2 regions of the Leifsonia sp. KNZ13-11D genome follow, and region 2 is predicted to be linked to the other one. Evidence: riboswitches for the same ligand, from Rfam matches in the RefSeq annotation. Region 2 holds a riboswitch; the other holds the start of a gene.
The links. A riboswitch is a leader RNA that binds a small molecule or an ion and turns the genes downstream of it on or off. The one in region 2 is predicted to bind ZMP and ZTP.
Positions count from the first base shown of each region.

Region 1: it holds a riboswitch for ZMP and ZTP, as region 2 does, so the genes downstream of both, glyA (serine hydroxymethyltransferase) here and ACR9Y5_RS01460 (hypothetical protein) in region 2, are expected to answer to the same signal.

Region 1 covers NZ_JBPGWU010000001.1:1,062,746-1,070,132, forward strand. Annotated here, with positions in the region: gene ACR9Y5_RS05370 (extracellular solute-binding protein) at 1-232, shown strand, start outside; gene ACR9Y5_RS05375 (carbohydrate ABC transporter permease) at 239-1,195, shown strand; gene ACR9Y5_RS05380 (carbohydrate ABC transporter permease) at 1,192-2,088, shown strand; gene ACR9Y5_RS05385 (hypothetical protein) at 2,165-3,409, shown strand; gene ACR9Y5_RS05390 (family 20 glycosylhydrolase) at 3,528-5,042, opposite strand; ZMP/ZTP riboswitch at 5,182-5,279, shown strand; gene glyA (serine hydroxymethyltransferase) at 5,312-6,637, shown strand; gene ACR9Y5_RS05400 (bifunctional methylenetetrahydrofolate dehydrogenase/methenyltetrahydrofolate cyclohydrolase) at 6,756-7,387, shown strand, end outside.
Region 2 covers NZ_JBPGWU010000001.1:278,394-285,780, reverse strand. Annotated here, with positions in the region: gene ACR9Y5_RS01470 (zinc dependent phospholipase C family protein) at 1-313, shown strand, start outside; gene ACR9Y5_RS01465 (hypothetical protein) at 315-1,610, shown strand; ZMP/ZTP riboswitch at 1,622-1,698, shown strand; gene ACR9Y5_RS01460 (hypothetical protein) at 1,668-2,510, shown strand; gene ACR9Y5_RS01455 (hypothetical protein) at 2,507-2,845, shown strand; gene ACR9Y5_RS01450 (RBBP9/YdeN family alpha/beta hydrolase) at 2,920-3,507, shown strand; gene ACR9Y5_RS01445 (MarR family winged helix-turn-helix transcriptional regulator) at 3,534-4,163, shown strand; gene ACR9Y5_RS01440 (ABC transporter permease) at 4,170-4,796, opposite strand; gene ACR9Y5_RS01435 (hypothetical protein) at 4,793-4,987, opposite strand; gene ACR9Y5_RS01430 (ABC transporter permease) at 4,977-5,786, opposite strand; gene ACR9Y5_RS01425 (ABC transporter ATP-binding protein) at 5,786-6,601, opposite strand; gene ACR9Y5_RS01420 (ABC transporter substrate-binding protein) at 6,795-7,387, shown strand, end outside.

The DNA.
Region 1 (7,387 bases), 780 kb from region 2:
CCAGGCGGAGGGCTTCCTGCCGACCACCAAGTCCGGAGCGGACGCGATGGGGTCCGACGAGACCATCAAGCCGTTCCTCGACCTGCTGCCGAACGCGAAGTTCTACCCGTCCACCAACCCGAACTGGTCGGCCGCGCAGGGCGCGATCCAGAGCCAGATCGGCCAGCTGGGTCAGGGCGCCAAGCCCGAAGACCTGCTGAAGTCCATCCAGGCGAAGGCCGACGGCCAGTAGACCCGGATGGCCAGCACTGCTGAAGCGACCCGCGCGGGGGCGGCCACCGGCCGTCCCCGCCGCGGGGCGTCCCCCAAGCCCCCGGCCGGAGCAGCGGACCTCTGGCGCGCCGTGCCGTGGACGCTTCCCGCCCTCATCCTGATCTTCGGCGTCGTGCTGTTCCCGGCCGGCTACATGATCTACAACTCCACCCGGAAGATCTCCATCGCCGGCGTGGACCACGGATCGGTCGGCCTGCAGAACTACGTCACGGTGCTCTCGCGGCCGGAGCTCCCCGGCATCCTGCTCAACTCCCTGGTCTGGGTGGTGTCGGTCGTCGTCATCACCGTGGTGATCTCGCTGGCCCTCGCCCAGTTCCTCGACAAGAACTTCCCCGGCCGCCGCTGGGTGCGGATGGCGATCATCGTGCCGTGGGCGGCGAGCGTCGTGATGACCACGACGGTGTTCGTGTACGGCCTGGACCCCTACTACGGGATCATCAACAAGTTCCTCGTCGACATCCACGTGATCGCGGAGCCCTTCGGGTTCACCAAAGAGCCGCTCCCCGCGTTCATCTCGTCCATCGGCATCGCGGTGTTCGTCTCGCTGCCGTTCACGACGTACACGATCCTGGCCGGGCTCGCCGGCATCCCGGGCGACATGCTCGAGGCCGCGAAGGTGGATGGGGCGAGCGCCCTGCGCTCCTACTTCAGCGTCACACTGCCCAACCTGCGCAACGCCATCGCGCTGGCCACGCTGATCAACATCATCAACGTCTTCAACTCGCTGCCCATCCTGAAGCTGATGACCGGGTCCATCCCCGGTTACAAGGCCGACACGACGACCACGTACGTGTTCAAGCTGCTGCAGAACGAGCAGCGGATCGACCTGTCCAGCGCCCTCAGCGTGATCAACTTCCTGATCGTGCTGGTCGTGGTGGGCCTCTACCTGTGGATCGTCAAGCCGATGAAGGAGGTCTCGTGACCGCACCGGCCCCCGTCGCGCTCGCCGGAGCACCGACGCCCCGCCGCCGCCGTGCGGGCGGGTCCCGTGCATCCTGGCGCACCGTCGTCAAGATGATCGCCGGCACCGTCATCGCGCTCGTCTTCATCGCGCCGTACCTGATCATGCTGGTCGGCTCCTTCAAGAGCCGGAACAACATCCTGGCCGTCCCGCCGACCTACCTGCCCGAGCAGTGGCATCCCGAGAACTACCTCACGATGTGGTCGACCCCCGAGACGCCGCTGCCCTACAACCTGATCTCGACCGTCGTGATCGCGGTGTTCGCGACGGCGCTGGTGCTCGTGGTCTGCGTTCCGGCGGCGTACTACACCGCGCGGTTCCGGTTCCCGGGTCGCGGGATCTTCCTGTTCCTCGTGATCGTGACGCAGATGCTCCAGCCGACCGTGCTCGCGACCGGCCTGTTCAAGGAGATGGTGGCGCTCGGGATCAACGACACGTGGCTGGCGATGATCCTGGTGAACGCCGCCTTCAACCTCGCGTTCGCGATCTGGATCATGCACAGCTTCTTCTCCGGCGTGCCGAAGGAGGTCGACGAGGCCGCGCAGCTCGACGGCGCGGGCAAGTGGACTGTGCTCTTCCGGGTGCAGCTGCCGCTCGTGTGGCCGGGCATCGTGACGGCGATCATCTACACCTTCGTCGCCTCCTGGAACGAGTTCGCGGCGAGCCTGGTGATCCTGTCGACGGACGCCAACCAGCCGCTCTCCGTGGCGCTCACGAAGTTCGTGGGCCAGTACGACGCCGCCTGGCAGTACGTCTTCGCGGTGTCGGTGGTGGCCGTCATCCCGGTCGTCATCCTGTTCATGCTCATCGAGAAGCGCCTGGTGGGAGGGCTCACGGCCGGCAGCGTCAAGTAGCGGCCGGAGTCAACCCGTCCCCGGGGTCGGCGGTGGCGGGTACCATCCAAGAGGCGAAATCTGCAGGGATGGGACGATGACAGCGGGTACGACGAGCACGAGGCGGCAGGTCCTGACGGCCGCTCCGCTCCGCGTCCCCCGCCGCTTGCGGATCGCCGGGCGAGAGGTGCCGTGGTGGGCGGCCGTGCTGGTGCTGTACGCGGTCTCCCGCCTCCTCACCACGACGCTGATGCTCGCGCTGTTCATCACCGCGACGGCGCTGCACTGGGACTTCGCGAGCCCCCGGATGGACCCCAGTTTCTTCACCTTCTCGGGCTCGTGGGACGGCTCGTACTACAGCCAGATCGTGGAGCAGGGGTACCCCACCTCGTTGCCGCTCGACGCGGACGGATCGGTGCAGCAGAACCCGTGGGCGTTCCTGCCGCTCTTCCCGATCGTGGTGCGCGCGCTGATGTTCGTCACCGGACTCAGCTTCTACCCGGCCGGGTTCGTCGTCGCCATCGTCTTCGGTGCGGCCGCGAGCGTCGTGCTGTTCCGCCTGGTGGCCGCCCGCGCCGGTGTGTCCAGCGCGTGCTGGGCGACGGCGTTCTTCTGCTTCAACCCGCTCTCGTTCGTGCTGCAGATCAGCTACGCCGAGAGCATGTTCTTCTTCCTGATGTTCGCGGCGCTGCTCGCCATGATCCAGCGGCGGTACTGGCTGATGCTGCCACTCGGTGTGGCGGCGGCGTTCACACGGCCCGGCGCGCTCGCCCTGCCTCTCGCCCTCGGCATCGTCCTGCTGTTCCGGATGCTGCAGGCGCGGCGAGGCGGCGAGGGATTCCGCCCGCGCGAGCGGATGTCGATGCTCGTCGTGGGCGGCGCGATCGCGATCGCCGGGATGTCATGGCCGATCATCGCGGCGGCGGTCACCGGCACCGGCGACGCGTATGTGAGCACGGAGCTCTCCTGGTGGACGGGCTTCATCGGCAAGGTCGCGTTCATCCCGCTGACGCCGTGGTTCCTGCTCAGCTGGCGCTACCTGAGCATCCTGGGCGCGCTGATCGTCGTCGCCATCGTCGCCGGCTACAGCTGGATCCTCACCCGGCCGTCGGTGCGGGCGCTCGGCACCGATGTCGTCGCCTACGCGGCCAGCTACGGGTTGTACCTGTTCGCCGTCTTCCTGCCGCAGCAGAGCACCTTCCGCCTCCTGCTGCCGCTCGCCCCGCTCGCCGGGGCCCACGGTCTCACCCGCAGCCGCCGCGCGCGCAAGGCGACGCTGATCGCCTGCATCGCGCTGCAGCCGGTGGCGCTGGTGCTGCTCTGGTTCATCGGCTACCCCTGAGCGGTCGGAGCAGGGCCCGAGCCGTCGGAGCAGTGCCAGGTCGGAGCAGGCGCGGAGTCGTCGGAGCAGGCGCGGAGTCGTCGGAGCAGGCGCGGAGTCGTCGGAGCAGGCGCGGAGGTCAGGAGTCGATGGACTGCGGCCACGGCACCTCGGGCACCGGGCGGTAGCGGGTGCCCGCCGCATCCCAGTGCTCGGAGAGCCGGGCGACCCGCTCGACGAAGTCGGTGAGGTCGCGTGCCGCCTCCACCGGTTCGGTGTCGGCGGGGGCCGCCGACCAGCCGATCTCGGCGATCGCCGCGAGGCGGGGAAGCACCATGTCCTCCACCTCCTCGATCGTCGCGACGGTCTCGGTCCACAGCGGCGCCTCGATGCCCAGGATGTGCGCATCGCCCACGCCGGCCACGACGCGTGCCGGATCCCAGCCGAAGGAGCGGGCGAGGGTCGTGGGGGAGCCGGTCCAGTCCTGGCCGATCGGGTCGCCCTCCTCGTAGACGATGTCGAGGTAGGCGACGTCGGACGGCGAGAGGATGAGCGCGCCGCCGTTGCGCACGAAGGCGTGCGCGCGCTCGGCCGCCCGGTCGCGCGGCGTCGTGAAGTCCCAGTACTGGCCGACCGTGCCCACCGGCAGGGCGTCGGCCTTTCCGAGCTCGTGCCAGCCGATCGGCGTCTTCCCGTTCCGGGCCACTTCCGCGGCGGCATGATTCGAGAACGCGACGAAGTCCGCCTCCGGGGTGCTGAGGCACTCGTCGCCGCCGATGTGCAGGTACTGCCCCGGCGTCAGCGCCGCCACCTCGCGGATGACGTCGCTCACGAATCGCTCGGTGGTGGCGTCGCCGGTCCGCAGCGTGCTGAAGCCGACCTCCGAGCCGGTGTAGAGAGCTGGGGCCACGCCGTCCGGGTTGAGCTCGGGATACGACGCGAGCGCGGCGTTGGTGTGGCCCGGCATGTCGATCTCGGGCACCACGGTGATGTGCCGGTCGGCGGCGTACCGGACCAGCTCCCGGTACTCCCGCTGCGTGTAGAAGCCGCCGCGGCTCCCGTCGCTGCCGGTGGAGCCGCCGATGCGGGTGAGCTCGGGCCAGGACTCGATGTGGAGGCGCCAGCCCTGGTCGTCGGTGAGGTGCAGGTGCAGGTGGTTGACCTTGAGCAGGGCGATCGCGTCGATGAAGCGCCGGACCTCGGCCGGCGTGAAGAAGTGGCGCGCCACATCCAGCATCGCGCCGCGGTACGCGTACCGCGGGTGGTCGTGGATGCGCTGGGCGTCGACCGCGATCAGCTCGCCCTCCTGCGCCGCGGGCAGCAGCTGCCGCAGCGTCTGGACGCCCCAGAACGCGCCGGCCGGGGTGGCCGCACCGATGCGGACGCCTTCGGCGGCGACCTCCAGCGTGTAGCCCTCGGCGCTGTCCGAGCCGTCCTCGTGCGGTCCCTCGCCGGGTGCGATGACGATCGCGATGTCGCCGTACGCCGGCGGTTCGTCGACGATGTGGGGTTCGTGGCCGAACCCGGCGGCCAGGGCCGCAGCGAGAAGGCGGGCGACCGCATCCGCCCCGGGACCGGCGACGCTGATCCGTGCGGCGCCGGCGAGCACGAAGGGGGACGCGTCCGACGGGTCGGTGCGGACAGGGCGGGGCACGACCACAGGGCACTCCTCAGGGTCTGATCAGAACGGAGGAGGCCGACGTCGCCCGCCCCGCGAGGGGTCGGCCACAGCGAGTATCGCAGGGCTCCTCACAAACCCGCAAGGGTTCCGCCGGTCGCTCGCTTTGCTATGCTTGGCGCGTCGCGACTGGCGCTCAGATGGTCACCATCGGGGAGCGACACGGTATCTCGAGAACACGGATGGATGCGGCCGCGCGCCTGGGTCGCTACGGATTGGTCCATCCCTGTATGAAGGAGCCGGCAATGACCGATACCCTCCCCTCGACGTTCACCGCCCCTCTGGCGGAGGTCGACCCCGAGATCGCGGAGGTGCTGCAGCTCGAGCTCGGCCGCCAGCGCGACTACCTCGAGATGATCGCCTCCGAGAACTTCGTGCCGCGCGCCGTGCTCGAAGCGGTCGGCTCGGTGCTCACCAACAAGTACGCGGAAGGCTACCCCGGCCGTCGCTACTACGGCGGGTGCGAGTACGTCGATATCGCCGAGCAGCTGGCGATCGACCGGGCGAAGGCGCTGTTCGGCGCCGAGTACGCCAACGTCCAGCCGCACTCCGGTGCGTCCGCCAACGCGGCCGTGCTGTCGGCCATCGCGACGCCGGGTGACACCATCCTGGGCCTGGAGCTCGCCCACGGCGGCCACCTGACCCACGGTATGAAGCTCAACTTCTCGGGCAAGCTCTACAACGCCGTCTCGTACGGCGTCGACCCGGAGACGTTCCTCGTCGACATGGACATCGTGCGCGACAAGGCGCTCGAGCACAAGCCGCAGGTGATCATCGCCGGCTGGTCGGCGTACCCGCGTCAGCTCGACTTCGCGGCGTTCCGCGAGATCGCGGACGAGGTCGGAGCGAAGCTCTGGGTCGACATGGCGCACTTCGCCGGTCTCGTCGCCGCGGGCCTGCACCCGTCGCCCGTGCCCTACGCGGACGTCGTCAGCTCCACCGTGCACAAGACGATCGGCGGACCGCGCTCCGGCTTCATCGTCAGCCGCGACACGGAGCTCGCGAAGAAGCTCAACTCGAACGTCTTCCCCGGCCAGCAGGGCGGACCGCTCATGCACGTGATCGCCGCGAAGGCGACCGCGTTCAAGCTCGCAGCGACCGAGGAGTTCAAGGACCGCCAGGCGCGCACCATCCGCGGCGCGCAGCTCCTCGCCGAGCGCCTGACGGCCGACGACTCCCGCGCCGCCGGCGTGGACGTGCTCACCGGCGGCACCGACGTGCACCTGGTGCTCGCCGACCTCCGCACCTCGGAGCTCGACGGCCAGCAGGCGGAGGACGTGCTGCACGAGGTCGGCATCACGGTGAACCGCAACGCTGTGCCGTTCGACCCGCGCCCGCCGATGGTCACCTCGGGCCTCCGCATCGGCACGCCGGCGCTGGCGACGCGCGGCTTCGGCGACACCGAGTTCACCGAGGTGGCCGACATCATCGCGCTCGCGCTGCGTCCCGGCGCCGATACCCGCGCCCTCCGCGCGCGCGTAGACGCCCTGACCGCCGCCTTCCCTCTCTACCCCGGCCTGACCCCGTCCGGCCAGGAGGGCTTCCCCGTCGAGCTCCCCTCCTCGATCTGACCCCGCCCAAACAATCCCCGCCATCGAGTACACGATTTCTGCACGCTCGCACGGCGATTCGCGTGCAGTTTTCGTGTACTCGGCGGTGGGCAGGCATGTGTAAACGCAAGGAGATTCCGTGACCGCACAGATTCTGGACGGGAAGGCGACGGCCGCCGAGATCAAGGCGGAGCTGAAGGAGCGCGTCAGCGCGCTGCGCGAGAAGGGGATCGTCCCCGGACTCGGAACGGTTCTCGTCGGCGACGACCCGGGCTCGCAGTGGTATGTCGCCGGCAAGCACCGCGACTGCGCGGAGGTGGGCATCGCGTCCATCCGCCGCGACCTGCCCGCCGACATCTCGCAGGCCGAGCTCGAGGCGGTCGTCGAGGAGCTGAACGCGGACCCGGACTGCACCGGCTTCATCGTGCAGCTGCCGCTTCCGGGCCACCTCGACACCGACGCCATCCTCGAGCTCGTCGACCCGGCGAAGGATGCGGACGGGCTGCACCCGACGAATCTCGGCCGGCTCGTGCTGAACGTCAACCGCCCGATCACCTCGCCGCTTCCGTGCACGCCGCGCGGCGTGATCGAGCTGATGCTGCGTCACGGCATCGACATCCGCGGCAAGGATGTGGTGGTCGTCGGCCGCGGCGTCACCGTGGGGCGCGCCATCGGCTCTCTGCTGACGCGGCGCGAGTACAACGCGACCGTGACGTTGACGCACACCGGCACGCGCGACCTCGACGACCACCTGCGCCGCGCGGACATCAT
Region 2 (7,387 bases):
ACTCGGTCGGGACGCAGCCCATCCGGCACGCGGGGAGTGGGAGTACATCACCGACACGACCGGGTTCGCCTACACCCAGCCCTGCACGCCGCCCCAGTTCCTTCACCCCGACACCGACGCTCCCCCGTTCGTCGCGGGCGACCCGCCGGCCGGCACGCGCCTCTACGACCCCACCCGCGATCTGGCCGTGCACTATCTGACCCGGGCCGTGGTTCCGCCGCCCGGGCCGCAGACGCCGGACGCATGCCTGCCGTCGAAGGGCCACGAGCCGTTCACCGACAGCGAGTGGCGACGCTGGCTGAGGGAGGGATGACGTGGACGACGATCGGCTTCCGCCGCGCCCGGAGCATCCCGAACTGACACCGGAAGAGCTGGCGGAGCAGGGCGGCACCGTCGCGGATCCGGTCGGCGCGCCGCCGCGGAAGCCGGACTTCCCGGACCCGGACGCAGGGTGGAAGCCCGACCCCGACCGTGCTCGGCAGTGGGAGGAACAGGCCCGTTCGATCTCCCGCGAGCACCGGCCGCGCCGCGAGGACGTCTACCCCTACCTGCTGATCCGGGCGATGTCGCCGGGCGATCGCGGGCAGCGGCCGCTCTGGCCGCCCACCGTCTGCTGGGAGTCGCCGGACATTCTCCTGCTCGACGCCGCGTACACCGGTCCGTTCGATCCGGCACGCCTGGAGGCGACGGCTCAGGCCGGGCGCAGCTACCGCGTCTTCGTCCGCGTGTGGAATCTGGGACTGCTGCCCGCTGTCGGCGTCCACGTGCGGGTGTGGGTGGTGGAGCCGGGATTCATCGGCGCGGGCAATGCTTCGGACCCCTACTACGAGCAGCACCTCGTCGGCGGCCGGATGGTCGACCGTCTGGACGACCGCACCCGCCCCGGGTCGGTGGCCGTCGTCGAACTGGACGCGCCGTGGACGGTGGCCGAGGGCGCTTTCGGGCACTGGTGCATGATCGCGAGCGCGACCTGCCCCGCCGACGACTACCACGGGCCGCTCCTGGTCAACGAGAACCGCCATGTCGGGCAGCGAAACCTCGAGATCCTCGCCCCGGACGCGGATCTGCAGCCCCTCCTGATGGGCTTGGGCGGTCTGGTGCCGGATGGCGCGACGCTGGAAGTCACGCACGGCGGAACAGCCGTGATGCCGCTCCTGCAGGGATTCCTCCCCCCGGATGCCGTCGCCGGGATGGAGGCGCCGGCCACGAAGGAGATCCGGGTCGGAGTCGACCTCGGCGATCAGACCCACCTCCTGACCGCCTTCCGTGAGGACGGCCGGACCACGATCGTCGGGTCGCGTGCGCTGCTGCAGCGTCTGGGCGACCGGAGCGGCGAACTGGCCGGGACGCTCGCCAGACCCGGCGGGGCGCGTCAGCTGATCGAGAAGCTGGGCCCCGACCGCATCGGCGAGGCCGGCGTTCAGACCGAGACACCGCTGGAGAAGGCGCTCCCGGAGGCGTTCGCCCGGCTCCTCGACCTCCGGCGACTGGATGCGGAATCCGTCGCGCGGGGCCTCGGGGGCCCGGGCGGCGCGTGGCATCTGCTCCGCTTCACCCTCACCTCCGGGCGGCGTGAGTTCGTCGGCGGCTACTCCGCAGCGCTGCACTGAGCCGGCGGTTAGTCTGGGTGTGCGACTGGCGTGGCCGGGTTGACCGGCGGGGAGCACGTGACCGGCATCGTCCGCCTGGGTGCCCATCGATCCGACGAGATGGGAACCCCCGTGCGCTATGGCATGAATCCGCACCAGTCCGCCGACCTGCTCTCGGGCGGCCCGAGAACAGTGAACGGCGACCCATCGCTGATCAACTACCTCGACGCGCTCAATGCCTTCGCGCTCGCGAGCGACGTCGACCGGCTGACGGGATCGCCTGCCGCCGCGTCGTTCAAACACGTGTCGCCGGCGGGCGTGGCCGTCGCCGGTCGGGTCGACGACACGGCGGCGGAGACGTGGAGGGTGTCGGATCCGGGGCCGCTCGCGTCCGCGTACGTGCGAGCCCGGGACGCCGACCCGAAGTCGTCGTTCGGCGACGTGATCGCGCTGTCGCGACCCGTCGACGTCGAGACCGCCAACCTTCTTCGCACGGTGATCGCCGACGCGCTGATCGCCCCCGGTTTCGAACCGGGAACGGTGGAGGTGCTGCGGGAGAAGCGGGCGGGACGCTTCCTCGTCTTCGAGGCGTCCCCGGCCCGTGACGTGCCGGCGCGGGAACGGCGGGACGTGCTCGGAGCGACGATCGAGCAGGACCGGGACACCGCGGACCTCGCGGCAGCGCTACCGGCGCGGGCGCTGCCCGATCCTGGTGGGCGCCTCGACGCGCTGGTCGGGATGGCGGCCGCCCGGTACACGCAATCGAACTCCGTCGCCCTCATCCGCGAGGGCGCCGCCGTCGGAGTCGGCGCCGGTCAGCAGAACCGGGTCGACTGCGTCCGTCTGGCAGGGGGAAGGCTCGCGTGTGGTGGCTGCGCCGGCACCCGGCCGTGCGGGAGCTGCCCGTCGTGCCGGGGATGAAGCGTCAGGACCGGCTGAACTGGCAGATCCGGTTCGCGGGAAACGAGATGACCCGCACCCAGCTCGAGGAGTTCGGCCGCCTGTTCGGTGGCGACGCCCGCGCGCTGTACGGGGATCCGGGCTGGCGGGAGCAGTGGGCCGAGGAACTCACCGGCGTGACGCTCGTCTCCGACGGCTACCTGCCGTTCACGGACAACGTCGAGCACGCTGCCGAGTACGGCGTCAGCACCATCGTCGAACCGGGCGGCTCGGCCCGGACCCCGGACGTCGAGGCCGCAGCACGCGCGCACGGCATCACACACGTGCAAACAGGCCTCCGGCTGTTCCACCACTAGGGCAGGCCGCGAACGGGTGCGGATCGGACCCCGGCCGGTCTTGCGCCTGACACCTGCGTACTAGTGTGTGCGGTGTGACGGAGGGCTTTCTGATCCTGCACGGACTCGGCAACCGGCGACCGCCGCAGCACTGGCAGTTCCTCCTTGCCGCCGCGCTCGTCGAGCGCGGCCACGAGGTCCGATATCCGGCACTCCCCTCCCCCGATGCTCCAGAGCTCGACGAGTGGTCGACGGTTCTCCGCCGCGAGCTGGCCGCGCTCGACCCGGATCAGACGACCGTCGTCTGCCATTCGCTGTCCTGCCTGCTCTGGTTCCACGCGGCCGCACGCGGCGCAGTCCCTCCCGTCCGCCGCGTCCTGCTCGTCTCACCACCGGCCTCGGAGAGGCTGCCGTCGGAGGCCGCCTCCTTCGTGATCGACCGCCTGGACGTCCAGGCCGTCCGCGCCAGCGCGACGGAGGAGCTCGCGGTCTTCTGCTCGGACGCGGACCCCTACAACCCCTCCGGTGCGGCCGGGATGTACGGCGAGCCCCTCGGCATCCGGCCGACCGTCGTGGAGGGGGCCGGGCACATCACCCCGGACGACGGCTACGGACCGTGGCCCCACGTCGTGGCCTGGTGCCTGCGTTCGCCCGCGTCGAATACAGTGTCTCTAGGTCATTGACTACGGTCACTAATCGATGGGATGAGATGGCGAGCACCTCGGGGACGAACGCTGCGGCCGCCGGTCGCACCGCGAAGGCGGCGATTCCGCACGAGGAGGAGGCGCACCTCCCGCCGGGACGGGTGTGGTCCCGCGGTGCGGGTGAGGCTCGCGAGGCCGACTTCGCAACGCACGTGCGCGCGATCGCCCACGGGCGGTACGTGATGCGGCGCATCCTGCACCTGCTCGACGGGGAGGCGGTGGCGGCGGGGCTGCAGCCGTTGCGGCACCAGGCGCTGCTGCAGGTGTTCGGGGCGGATGAGCCGCTGTCGGTGTCCACGCTGGCGGAGCGGCTGGCGATCGCGCCGGCGCTCACCTCACGGCTGGTGCGCGAGCTGGAGGGGGACGGGCTGCTCGAGCGGTACGGCACGAACGCCGACAAGCGTGTCATCCTGGTGCGCGCGACGCCGGAGGGGATCGAGCTTCTGCGGGCGATCGACCTGGAGGTGCACGAGAAAGTGTTCCAGTTCCACCGCACGCTCACCGACGAGAGCAAACTGGGGGCGCTGGCCACCTTCGCGTCCTACCTGGGGCTCGACTCCGACCCGCGGCTGCGCGAACTGCTCGCCGACGCCGACATCGACCCGGACGCGCACGCACACCCGCACCCGCGCTGACGCGGATCACTCCGCCGGCGGCCGGTACCGCAGCAGCCGGGCCTCGATCAGCGCGAGGATCCCGTTGACGACCAGGGCGATGACGCCCACGATCACGATCAGCCCGAAGACCTGCGCCGACAGGAAGGTCTGCTGCGCGTCCTCCAGCAGCTTTCCGATGCCGGAGACCTGCGTGCTGATCTCCACCACGAGCGCGAGCACCAGGGTCAGCGGCGCGGTGATGACCACGCCCAGCATGATGCCGGGCGTCACCGCGGGCAGGATGATCTTCGCGAACGTGGCGACCGGGCCCATCCGCAGTGTGCGGCGCACATCCATCAGGATGGGGTCGATCTCGCGGGCGGACAGCCGCACCTGCAGCAACACGGGCCAGACAGCGCCGAAGACGACCACGCCGAGTTCCATCGACTGCGTGTAGCCCATGAACAGCACGGCCAGCGGGACCAGCGCCACGCCCGGAAGGAAACGCAGGTAGTCGAGGGTCGGGCCCAGCAGGCGGTCGAGGAGAGCGACCCTGCCCACCAGGATGCCGAGGGCCGTCCCGATCACGGTCGCGATCACCAGCGACAGCGTGAAGGTAACCAGGGTCTGCCCGACCGAGGCGAACAGGGCGCCGCCGGTGGCGAGGGTCACGGTCTGAGCCACCCACTGCGAGGGCGGGGGAAGAAGGTGCTCTGCTGGAACGCGCCGACCAGCTCCCACCCGCCGAGGAGGACGGCGAGAGGCAGCAGACCGCGCAGCGGTGCGGTGCGGCGGGTCCGCGTCGGGCGGGCCGGACGGACGGCGTGGATGCGGCCGGTCGTCGACGTCAGCTCAACGGCCATCGGAGCCTCCAGCGGTCTGGGCGAGGTGGAAGCCGGGTGCGAGACGGCGGAACGGCAGGGTGATGAGCGCGTTGAGGAGGAGACCGGCGGCGCCGATCAGCAGGATGTACGCGAACATGATGTCCGGACGCAGTTGCTGCTGCGCATTCACCAGCGCGTACCCGACGCCGGCCGGGTCGCCGACGATCTCCGCGACGATCGCGAGGGCGAACGCACCGGAGAGGCTCAGGCGCAGCGCCACCAGGATCTTCGGCGCCGCGGTGGGCAGCGCCAGCTTGCGGATGCGGGTCGCCCGCGACATGCGGAGGCTCCGCGCCAGCTCGGTGTGCGCAGGCGAGACGCCCGCGACGCCGTTCATCGTGCTCACGGCGACGGGCCAGATCGACACCCAGGTGGTGATCGCGATCTCCATCTGCAGCGTCTGCGCCAGCACGATCACGGCGATCGGGATGAAGGCGATCGCCGGGATGGCACGCAGCACCTCCACGGATGCCATCGAGTACGTCCAGGTCCACCGCGACATGCCGAGTGCGGTGCCGAGGACCACCCCCAAGGCCGAGCCGAGCGCCCAGCCCGCGAGGCAGGCCAGCAGCGTGTGGAGGAAGGTGCCCCCGAGCTCTCCGCCGGCTGCGAGCTGCCCGGCGGCGGCGGCGATATCGATTGGAGAGGGGACGTTCTGGTACGGAAGCGCGCCGAGCGACTTCGCCAGCTGCCAGATCACGACAACGGCCGCGGGGACGATCAGCCCGACTAGGATGCCGCGCCCGCGCCCGGAGGCGGCGGCCGATGCGCCGGCCATCAGTGCGCGTCCTTCAGCGCCGCGTACACCGCGTGGCGGGCGGCCAGGTAGGCCGGGTCCTCCTTGGTCGTCACCTGGTTCCGCGGGCTCGGCAGGTCCACCGCCAGCTCCGCGGTGACGCGGGCCGGCTTGCTGGAGAGCACCAGCACCCGGTCGCTCAGGTACACGGCCTCGTCGATGTCGTGGGTCACGAACACGACGGTGGTGCCGGTGAGCTGGCGCACCCGCAGAAGCTCGTCCTGCAGCTGGTTCTTGGTCATGGCGTCGAGCGCTCCGAAGGGCTCGTCCATCAGCAGCACCTTCGGCCGCATCACAAGGGCCCGGGCGATCTGCACGCGCTGCTGCATGCCTCCGGACAGCTGCCAGGGGTAGTCGTCGCGCCGGTCGGTGAGGCCGACGAGCTCGAGTGCGGTGGTGACGCGATCGCGCAGCTCCGTCTTGTCGACACGTCCTTCCAGGCCGAGCGCCACATTGCGCTCGACGGTGCGCCACTGCAGCAGCGACGCCGCGTAGTTCTGGAACACGATGGCGACTCCGTCGTTGGGGCCGGTCAGCGGGGACCCCTCGAAGCGGACGGACGAGCCGGCGCCGGGGGCGAGCAGCCCGGCGAGGATCCGCAGCAGCGTGGTCTTCCCGGTGCCGGAGGGACCGAGGATGCTCAGGAACTCCCCGGGCGCGCATGAGAACGAGACGTCCTCCAGCACGCGCAGCGGGCCGTTCTGCGTCCGGTACTCGACGAAGAGGTCGGTGCAGGAGAACGCGTGGATGCCGGCTGGCGACGACGTCGCCGACACCGCGGATGAGGCAGTGGTCATGGGAGTCATCGTTGGATACTGCCTGCTGCAAGTCAATGACCTAGGTGAACAATTTACCCGCACGAAACAAACGATGGTGCAGGATGATTCCGAGCCAGTTATTTGACTCAAGTCAGTGTCTTGAATTAACTGCATCGGCCGCACCGGCCGGCGCAGACCCCTCTGCACTCCACCTGATCCCATGGGAGACGACATGCGTCACATGCGTCACATCCGCACCCTCAGCGCCCTCGCCGCGGCGACCGTCGCCGCGGTCACCCTCGCGGGGTGCAGCGCCGGTCCCGGCTCCGCCGCCCCGGCCTCCACCGCAGCATCCACCACCGCGACCACCACCATCCGGATGGCCCTCAACAACACCAGCGACTCGTTGCCCATCGCGGTCGCGCAGAAGGAGGGATACTTCGCCGACAACCACCTCAGCGTGACGACGACGACCCTCGCCGACATCACCGTCGTGCCCTCGCTGCTCGGCAACCAGTACGACGTCGGGTTCACGGTCGCGCCCATCCTCATCCGTGCGGCCTCCGCCGGGGTGAAGGCGGTCATGATCTCCGGCAACGACGGCGACTCATCCCAATACGAGGGCGTGCAGGTCTACGTGCGCAACGGCATCTCCAAGATCTCGGACCTCAAGGGCAAGCGGATCGGCTCGCCCACGCTCACCGGCAACATCAACACGGCCACCAAGGCGTGGCTCGCCAAGAACGGCGTCGACCCCACGACGGTCCAGTTCGTGCAGGTGCCGACCCCGAACATGGCCGACCAGCTGAAGGCCGGTCAGATCGA